3 regions of the Arthrobacter sp. TB 23 genome follow, and region 2 is predicted to be linked to each of the others. Evidence: riboswitches for the same ligand, from Rfam matches in the RefSeq annotation. Region 2 holds a riboswitch; each other region holds the start of a gene.

Region 1 (3,271 bases), on a different contig from region 2:
TGACGCCCGACACCCCGGCCGATCCTCACGACAGCATGCCAGAGAGCAGCGTGGCGAACAGTATCCCGCATCCGTGGACCCGCTATGTTGCCCTCGGTGACTCATTCACCGAGGGCATTGGTGACCCGAATCCCGAGAGCGTGGGCGGTAACAGGGGGTGGGCCGACCGGGTCGCTGAAGAACTCAGCAGGAGCCGGGAGGATTTCGCGTATGCCAACCTCGCCGTTCGTGGCCGGCTGCTGCACCAGATCGTGGACCAGCAGGTTGCACCGGCTTTGGCCTTGAAACCGGACCTGATCACCATCTCGGCTGGCGGCAACGACCTGATCCGACCGGGTGGCGACCCGGACCAGCTGGCGGCCCGGCTGGACGGTGCCGTTGAGGCGCTCAGCGCGGATCAGGCGACGGTGGTCCTGTTCGCTGGCCCCGACGCGAGAGATTCGGTGCTGGGCAACTTCAGGTCCAAGACGGCAATTTTCAACGAGAACCTGAGGATCATCGCCGCCCGGCATGACGCCCTGATCGCAGACATGTGGGCGCTCCGGCAGCTGGTGAACCCGCAGATGTGGGATGGAGACCGGTTGCACTTTTCCCCGCTGGGTCATCACACCATTGCCATGATGGTGCTGGAAACCCTCGCGGTACCCCATTCCCTGACGCCGCTCGAACCGCAGCCGCTGCCCCATCAGAGCTGGCGCGCCGCGCGGACGGAGGACCTGGTGTGGGCGAAGGTGTACTTCGTCCCCTGGGTGCTGCGCCGGCTCCGCCGCCAGTCCTCGGGCGACGGGGTACTGGCGAAAAGGCCCGATGCCGCTCCGATCTTTGGCCCCGGGATGCCCCCCGGCGTCGGCGGCTAAGCCCCGGTCATTCACTAGTGATCGGTGTAGAAGGCTTCCCGCAGGCGTTGATCGAGCTGGTGAATCTCGGTCAGGAAGGCGTCGTGGCCGATCGGTGAGACGATCGTGTGGACGGGCACCTCCCCCGGCAAGGCCTGTGCCAGGGTGTGGGACTGGCTGGGGAAATACAACCGGTCCGAGTCAACCGCTGCGATGAAGAACTCGGCGGTGGCATCCCGCAACGCCAGGTGCAGGGGACCGCGGTCCCGGCCGGCATCATGCCCCATAAGTGCTTCGGTCAGCACCAGATAGCTGTTGGCGTCGAACCGTTCCACCAGCTTGCTGGCTTGATGGTCAAGGTAGCTTTCCACCTGAAATCTGCCCCGGGCTGCCGGGTCCGACGAGCCGAAGGGTGTCTCTGCACCCTGTGCCGCCCGACCGAAGCGGTGCTCCAGCTCCGGCTCGGACCGGTAGGTGATGTGGGCGATGCGCCGGGCCAGCCCGAGCCCGGCGACCGGGCCTGTGCCCGGGTAGTAGTCCCCCGCGGCGAATCCCGGGTCCAACCGGATAGCCTGCAGCTGCGCCTGGGCGAAGGCAATCTGCTCTGCCGAGCTTGCGGCAGTGCAGGCGATGACTGCGCACCGTTCGACCCGCTCCGGGTACACCAGAGCCCACTCCAGGGCCCTCGCGCCGCCGAGCGACCCCCCGATCACCGAATGCCACCGATCGATTCCGAGCGCATCAGCCAGGAGGGCCTCAGCCCGGACCGAATCCCTGACCGTGAGGTAGGGGAATCGGGAGCCCCAGGGGACGCCGTCGGGGTCCCCTGACGCAGGTCCGGTGGAGCCATAGCAGCCGCCGAGCATATTGATGGATACGACAAAATACCTGGTGGTGTCGATGGTTTTGCCGGGGCCCACCAGCTGGTCCCACCAACCGTCTTCGGTCGAATCGCCGCGGGCAACATGGGAGCTGCCGGTCAGTGCATGCTGAATCAGGACGGCATTGGACCCATCGTCGTTGAGGGTGCCCCAGGTTTCATAGGCGAGCGTAATCTCGGGCAGGTGCCCCCCGGTTTCACAGGTGAAGGGGCCCAGACCGAGTGAGCGGACGACGCCGTCAGGTGTCACCTGGGCCCGGTCCTGTTGTGCGGTGTGAATAGTTGTCACTGGTATCGCCCACCTCGGAATCCGCGCTTGCGCCGGACACCCTGTCCGCCGCCTGGTCGTCACCCGGGGCACCCCACCGCGAAGGAGGGTTGCCGTCCAGCAAGCCGGGGCTTGGTGGAGCGGGGTGTTCCGCTCCGTGCTGGCACTCGTGACCTGTTCCTAGATAACCCGAAAACGCAGCTTCGACGCAAATATGTGAACGTCCGTGTATCTGAAAGTCCGTGGCAAAAAAGACCCTGATCTACCCCCAGCAGCCCGATAAGCTTGCGCCATGCGGATCCGCCCAATCGATCTCGTCGATGTTTTTGTCTACCTCGTCGTCCTGGGTCTGTTCATTCAACTGTTTCCCGCGGTGATTTCCGAGACGTTCACCCTGGCGTTGCTGACCGCTGCGCTGCTGAAGCTGGTGCTCGAACTGGTGATGCGGGTGAAGAAGGCCCTGTTGACCCGCGTCCGTACGGCTGAGCGGGTTCTCCCCCGGGTGATCAATGGTGGGGCCCTGCTGCTGGTGCTTCCCGGAAGCAAACTCCTGGTGCTCCAGCTGGTGGCGTTCCTCTTCGGCGATGCGGTGTACCTGGGTGGCTTCTTCCAGGTCACGGCGCTGATCATCGTTCTGATGGCTGCCCGGGGTGGCGTGAGACGCCTTTTCGTCGGTAAGGGTAGCCTAAGTCGAGACACAGATCACAAAGTGCCAAACTAGGGCCATGCGCTTGGACCATGTCTCATATGCTTGTGAACCCGACGGCCTCGTAGCAACTGCGGGGAGGATCGCCGATGCCCTCGGCGTCGACCCGGTGAAGGGTGGTGTGCATCCCCGCTTCGGCACCAGGAACATGATTTTCCCGATGCTGAACGGTCAATATCTCGAAGTTGTTGAGGTGCTGAACCACCCGGCTTCCGACAAAGCTCCCTTCGGCCAGGCGGTTCGCGCCCGGTCCGAGGCTGGCGGCGGCTGGATGGGTTGGTGTGTTGCTGTGGATGATCTGGCCCCCTTCGAGGAACGCCTCGGTCGTAGCGCCGTCCCGGGCAACCGCAAATTTCCTGACGGTCAGGAGCTCACCTGGCAGCAGATTGGCATCAAGGGGCTGATCGCTGATCCCCAGGTCCCCTATATGTTGCGGTGGGACGACGGTACTGAGGCCCTGCACCCCTCACAGGCCCGACCCGCTACAGTGCGCCTCGATTCGCTGACCATTGCAGGGTCCCCCGACCGGATTGCTGAATGGCTGGGCACGCCGGCGACCGAGCCGCTCGATGAGGTTGTTG
Region 2 (3,271 bases):
TTGGCGGGACCAGCATTGAAATCACGGTCAGTATTGGCGTTTCGATGGCCAGCGAAACTGACAACCCTGACCGGCTGGTGGGTCGGGCTGCCGCGGCACTGCACCAGGCCAAGAAGCGGGGCCGTAACCGCTGCGAGGTGGAGTGCAGCATGCACAGCGATCCCGACGACGGCCAGCTGAATCGCCGCGGTGAACTGCGCCGTGCCATCGAGGACGGAGAGTTATGCCTCTTCTTCCAGCCCCAGATTGACCTCGTCAGCGGCCAGATGAACGGATTCGAGGCACTGGTGCGCTGGGATCACCCCGATAAGGGCCTGCTGGCACCTTCAGCTTTCATCGACTTCGCCGAAGAATCCGGGCTTATCCTGCCGCTCGGAGCCTGGGTGATCAACGCTGCCGTCGCGCAACAGGCCACATGGCACCGCTCTGCGGCGGGACGGCCCCCAGTACGAATGTCAGTCAATATCTCAGCCATCCAGCTCAGCGATCCCCGCCTCGAAGAAATGGTCACTGAAGCGCTTGAACGCCATGGTGTTGCTCCGGGGCTCCTGACCCTGGAAATCACCGAAACGGCGCTCACCGCGGATCCAGTTGCCGCGCTGCGGACCCTCGAAATTCTCAAGGCCCTGGGCGTCAGGTTGGCAATCGACGATTTTGGTACTGGCCATTCCAGCCTCACCTATCTCAAGCGCTTTCCGATCGACGAACTGAAAATCGACCGCTCCTTCATTGCCGGGCTCACTACCGACAGCAAGGACCACGCGATTGTTGCGTCCTGCATCCAGCTCGCCCACGCCACGAACCTGATCGCCGTCGCCGAAGGCGTTGAAATGCCAGCCCAGCTACACGCGCTGACCGAGCTGGACTGCGACCTCGCGCAGGGCTACTTCTACACCCGCCCCATGTCGGCGGAGGACCTCGAACCGTGGTTCATTCCGCGGCCCGATAATATGCGCCTGGGAGAACCCCAACTGGTTGGTCAGTAGCGTTGCAGGTTGACCTTGAAAGTCTCGCCGTTGACCGGAGCTGACGTGTGCTCGTGCACAATTTTCCAGTCACCATCGCGGCGCCCCAGAACCCAGGTCAGGCGGTTCTGCATGGAGTCCTGTTCGACGTCGTCGGGCCCAATGTCGCGGTAGGTGATGATGGCGTGCACGGTTGCCAGGTCCTCGGTAACCAGAGTCTGAACGTCATCGAAGTCCACCCTGACGCGCTCATCCCCCACCGAAGCGAACCACCCGGCCACTGATTCCCGCCACGGGTCTGCACCCTGGTGGCTCCACACGTCCCATAAGTCGAAAACCCGGACGTCGTCGTCGTACAGGGCCAGCAGGGCATCAACATCCTTCCCGAATACGGCTGCAGCATACTGTTCGAGAACCTGAGTGATCGACTCTTCATCCATGAAGGCGATCCTCGCATGCCCGACCGATGAACGGAACGGGTACGCGCAAGTCATTTATGACGACCGGTAACGGCCAGGTTTTGACCCAACAAATTTTCTGCCTTAGCGTGATCTCCAGAATCAAGAGTGTCAACCAACGGCCCTGGCCGGTTGACCAGCAACCCTCTCCCGTAGCGGGGTGCTCCAGGTGAAGATTCGGCCGCCGGAACAAGTCCCCGGACGGCAAGTACGGCGTATCCAGAATTGACCCCGCCGAGGGGTCGTCGTGGATACCGCCCGCCATCTTGAAGCGAGCCAGCATGTAACCCCGAGGAAACTCCCCGAATGTCGCTGCAGTTATCGCAGCACTTCACTCCTGCCTATCTGCCTGTCCAGTGGTAACGCCTGGCCCGTGTTATCGGCCGACCGGACCCCACTGACGTACCCCGTTCAAAGGAAAAACCCCCATGAAATCCCGCACCCTTCTCACTATCGCCGTTGCCCCATTCCTCGCCCTCACTGTGGCATGTGGTGGTTCGGGCGAGTCCGGTTCCGGAAATGAAAGCATCAAGCTCGGCGTCGTCGGCGCCAGCGACCCGGAATGGGGCCTGCTCACCGAGGCCGCTGCCGAGGAAGGCATCGAGCTGGAGGTCATCGACTTCGCCGAATACACCCAGCCCAACCCCGCGCTAAGCGAAAGTGAACTGGACCTCAACCAGTTCCAGCACCTGGTGTACCTGGCCCGCTACAACGTATCCAGCGGAGAGGAGCTGGCCCCGATCGGCTCCACGGCCATCTACCCGCTGGGCCTGTACTCAACCCAGTACGGGTCGGTGGAGGAGATCCCCGAAGGATCGACGGTTGCTGTCCCCAACGACGAGAGCAACCTCGCCCGCGGGCTGCTGGTCCTTCAGTCCGCCGGTCTGGTGGTGCTCGACGACGGCGGCAGCGCCTTCTCGACGATCGACGACATTGATGAGGACGCGTCCAAGGTCACCGTCACCACGCTCGAAGCGTCGCTGACCCCCACCTCGCTGCCCGACGTCGCCGCCGCCATCATCAATAACGACTTTGTCCAGGACGCTGGCCTGAACTTCGAGGACGCCATTGCCCAGGACGATCCGACCGATCCTGCCGCCGTCGCGTACGTGAACGTGTTCGCCGCCCGCGCCGGCGAAGAGGGCAACGAGACGTACCAGAAGCTGATCAGCATCTACCAGGAAAACCAGGAGGTGCAGGACGCCGTCCAGGAGACCTCGGGCGGGACCGCCGAGTTCCTTCAGGTCACCCCCGATGAGCTGCAGACGACCCTCGACACCGTCGAGGAAGACACCCGCGCCCAAGGCTAACCAGCCCTCCCTGCCCTGCGGCCAGCTGGCGATCCCGGCTGGCCGCAGGGCCGTTTATCAAGGAACACCATGCCACTCATTTCCCTGCAGGGAGTTACCAAAAGCTTCCCTCCGGGCCGCCGCGGCGACGCTCCGGTGCACGCGATTGACAACGTCAGCCTCGACATCGAGGCTGGAGAGATCTACGGGATCATCGGCTACTCGGGAGCCGGGAAAAGCACCCTGGTCCGCCTGATCAACGCTCTCGAAAAGGCCAGCAGCGGCACCATCATTGTCGACGGCCAGCAGGTCACCAACGTCCCGGACCGGCAACTGCGCAAACTACGTCTCGACATCGGGATGATCTTCCAGCAGTTCAACCTGTTCAACGCCAAAACAGTCTGGAACAACGTCGCCTACCCCCTGCGCGTCGCTGGGAAGAGCCGGGACGAAATCCAGGCGCGCGTCACCGAACTCCTCGACTTTGTGGGACTGGCCGATAAGGCCTCCAACTACCCCGAACAGCTGTCCGGCGGCCAGAAACAGCGCGTCGGCATCG
Region 3 (3,271 bases), on a different contig from region 2:
AGCGACATCGAGTGGACCGAGGGCCGGGACGTCTGGTGGCATGACGCAGTCGGCGCCGCGGCCCCGCATCACGCTGCCGAGGCGTTCGACGCCGAGACTCCCCTGTTCATCATGTACACCTCCGGCACCACGGGTAAGCCCAAAGGCCTGGTGCACACCTCCGGTGGGTACCTGACCCAGGCGTCGTGGAGTTTCGACTACCTGTTCAGCAACCCCGATCCGTCGCAGCGGGACCAGGACGTCCACTGGTGCACCGCCGACCTTGCCTGGGTGACCGCCCATACCTACGAGATCTACGGTCCGCTCTCCAACGGCGCCACCCAGGTGATCTTCGAGGGCACCCCCAACACCCCACATCCGGGGCGGCACTTCGAGATCATCCAGCGTTACAAGGTGACCAGCTATTACACGGCCCCCACCCTGATCCGGTCGCTGATGGGCTGGTTCCCGGACGGCGTGCCTGCCAGCTACGACCTGTCCTCGATCCGTCTCCTCGGCACCGTCGGTGAGGCCACCAACCCCGAGGCCTGGCGCTGGTTCAGGGAGCACCTCGGGGCTGGCACCGCACCGGTCGTCGACACCTGGTGGCAGTCAGAAACCGGCGCCACCATCCTCTCTCCCCGCCCCACTGACCCCTCGTTCAAGCCCGGTTCTGCCTCCCGCGCCCTCCCCGGCGTGAGCACCCGGATTGTCGACGACGCCGGAAACCCGGTACCCACCGGTGAGCAGGGCCTGATCGTCGTGGACCGCACCGGACCGGCGATGGCGCGCACCGTCTGGGGCGACCCGCAGCGCTACCTGGATTCCTACTGGCGAAAGTTCGCCGCCCAGGGCTGGTTCCTGGCCGGTGATGGGGCCAGGAACGACGACGACGGCGACACCTGGATCCTCGGCCGGGTCGACGATGTGCTCAACGTGTCAGGCCACCGGCTCTCGACCATCGAGATTGAATCGGCCCTGGTTGCTCACCCGTGGGTGGTCGAGGCCGGCGTCTGTCCGGTCTCCGATCCGCGGACCGGCCATGCGATTGCCGCCTTCGTGGTGCTGGCTGCGTCCCACGGGGCCGGCGCGCACGCGGCGGAGGAGGTGAGCCGGGTCTTGCGGGACCACGTCGCGGCGGTGATCGGGCCGATCGCCAAGCCGGCCGCCGTCGTCGTCGTCGCGGACGTCCCGAAGACCCGGTCCGGCAAGATCATGCGCCGACTCCTGACGCAACTGTTCGAGAACACAACGCTGGGTGACACCACTTCCCTGCAGAACGAGGCGTGCGTGCCCGGCATCGCTGCCGCACTGGCCGCAAGGGCGTCACCGTGACCCCGCCTGTAAACCCCACCGGAGGGACAACCCGCAACGGAGAGCAACAATGTTGGTCGACCGTGAGAGGACTGTCACACTGGTGGGGACCATCCCGAGCGGTTGAGAGATCTGGCTCATTGACACCGCAGCAACCCTGGCCACTGCCCACGGCAGTGACATTAGGGTGCTAATGCCAGGCACGATGGAGGACCACTATGGCTATTGACCTTTCCCAACCCCTGAAGTTCGCGTACTGGGTGCCCAATGTGAGCGGCGGCCTGGTGGTCTCCACCATTGAGCAGCGCACCAGCTGGGACTTCGAGTACAACAAGAAGCTGGCCCGCATCGCGGAGGACGCCGGCTTCGAGTACGCCCTCTCGCAAACCCGGTATGCGGCGTCGTACGGCGCCGACAAGCAGCATGAGGCGACGTCGTTCTCCCTGGCGCTGCTCGGTGCGACCGAAAAGCTGAAGGTGATCGCCGCCGTCCACCCCGGTATGTGGCAGCCCGGAGTCCTGGCGAAGTTCATCATCACCGCTGACCACATCTCCGGTGGTCGGGCGGCGGTGAACATTGTGTCCGGCTGGCTGAAGAGTGAGTTCACCGGGTTCGGGCTGCCGTGGCTGGAGCACGACGAGCGCTACGTCCGCACCGAAGAGTTCATCAGGATCCTCCGCGGCCTCTGGACAGAGCAGAACTTCTCCCAGGCCGGCAAATATTACAACATCACCGATTTCACCCTCAACCCGCCGCCCGTCGACGTGCCCGGGCGTCCACACCCGGAAATCTTCTTCGGCGGCAACTCGACGGCGGCGCAGGCCACTGCTGGCCGGGTGGCCGACTGGTACTTTTCCAACGGCAAGGACCTCGAGGGATTCAAGGAGAATATCGCCGGCGTGCAGGCCTCAGCGGCCGACGTCGGCCGCCACCCCCGGTTCGGGCTCAACGGTTTTGTGATTGCCCGCGATACCGAGAAGGAAGCCCGCGAGACGCTCCGCGAGATCGTGGCCAAGGCCCACAAACCGGCGGTGGAGGGGTTCCGGGGCGCAGTGCAGGAAGCCGGGGCCTCGACCAAGGACGGCAAGGGCATGTGGGCGGACTCGTCCTTCGAGGACCTGATCCAGTACAACGACGGCTTCAAGACCCAGCTGATCGGCACCCCCGAGCAGATCGCCGAGCGGATCGTCGAGTACAAGAAAATCGGGGTGAACCTGATGCTGACCTGCTACCTCCACTTCCAGGAGGAGGTCGAAGCCTTCGGCAAAGACATCCTCCCCATCGTCCGCGAACTCGAAGCGGACCTCGCCCGTAAAGAGGGCCTAGATTTCAATGTTGACAACCAGATTAAGGCAGGTGTCTGATGGCTGATCGCAGCTTCGGTTTCCGTACACGCGCTCTTCACGCGGGTGGCACCCCCGACTCGGCCCACGGCGCCCGAGCGGTACCCATCTACCAGACGACCTCGTTCGTGTTCAAGGACACGAACGACGCCGCCAACCTCTTCGCGCTCCAAAAGTACGGCAACATTTATTCGCGGATCGGCAACCCTACGGTCGCCGCGTTCGAGGAGCGGATCGCGTCCCTGGAGGGTGGCATCGGGGCGGTCGCGACGGCGTCGGGCATGAGCGCCGAATTCATCACGTTCGCGGCCCTCTGCCAGGCCGGGGATCATATTGTCGCCGCGTCGCAGCTCTACGGCGGCACGGTCACCCAACTCGATGTGACCCTGCGCCGGTTCGGCATTGACACCACCTTCGTCCCCGGCACGGATCCCGCTGACTATGCTGCGGCCATCCAGGACAACACGAAGGCCGTCTACGCGGAGGTGATCGCGAACCCCTCGGGTGAAATCGCCGACATCCAGGGGCTAGCGAAGATCGCCCACGACGCCGGTGTGCCGCTGATCATCGATTCCACCCTGAGCACCCCCTACCTGATCCGGCCCATCGAGCACGGCGCCGACATTGTGATCCAC

Evidence for each region. A riboswitch is a leader RNA that binds a small molecule or an ion and turns the genes downstream of it on or off. The one in region 2 is predicted to bind S-adenosylmethionine.
Region 1: another riboswitch for S-adenosylmethionine. It lies ahead of metX (homoserine O-acetyltransferase MetX); the one in region 2 lies ahead of B384_RS0116340 (MetQ/NlpA family ABC transporter substrate-binding protein).
Region 3: another riboswitch for S-adenosylmethionine. It lies ahead of sfnG (dimethylsulfone monooxygenase SfnG); the one in region 2 lies ahead of B384_RS0116340 (MetQ/NlpA family ABC transporter substrate-binding protein).

Annotation. Positions count from the first base shown of each region.
Region 1 is NZ_ALPM01000089.1:71,989-75,259, forward strand. It holds gene B384_RS0113020 (SGNH/GDSL hydrolase family protein) at 36-857, shown strand; gene metX (homoserine O-acetyltransferase MetX) at 872-2,005, opposite strand; SAM riboswitch class IV at 2,024-2,159, opposite strand; gene B384_RS0113030 (hypothetical protein) at 2,277-2,705, shown strand; gene B384_RS0113035 (VOC family protein) at 2,710-3,271, shown strand, end outside.
Region 2 is NZ_ALPM01000122.1:48,887-52,157, forward strand. It holds gene B384_RS19375 (putative bifunctional diguanylate cyclase/phosphodiesterase) at 1-986, shown strand, start outside; gene B384_RS0116330 (YybH family protein) at 980-1,405, opposite strand; SAM riboswitch class IV at 1,524-1,640, shown strand; gene B384_RS0116340 (MetQ/NlpA family ABC transporter substrate-binding protein) at 1,852-2,733, shown strand; gene B384_RS0116345 (methionine ABC transporter ATP-binding protein) at 2,803-3,271, shown strand, end outside.
Region 3 is NZ_ALPM01000077.1:17,440-20,710, forward strand. It holds gene acs (acetate--CoA ligase) at 1-1,314, shown strand, start outside; SAM riboswitch class I at 1,401-1,505, shown strand; gene sfnG (dimethylsulfone monooxygenase SfnG) at 1,512-2,657, shown strand; gene B384_RS0111590 (O-acetylhomoserine aminocarboxypropyltransferase/cysteine synthase family protein) at 2,657-3,271, shown strand, end outside.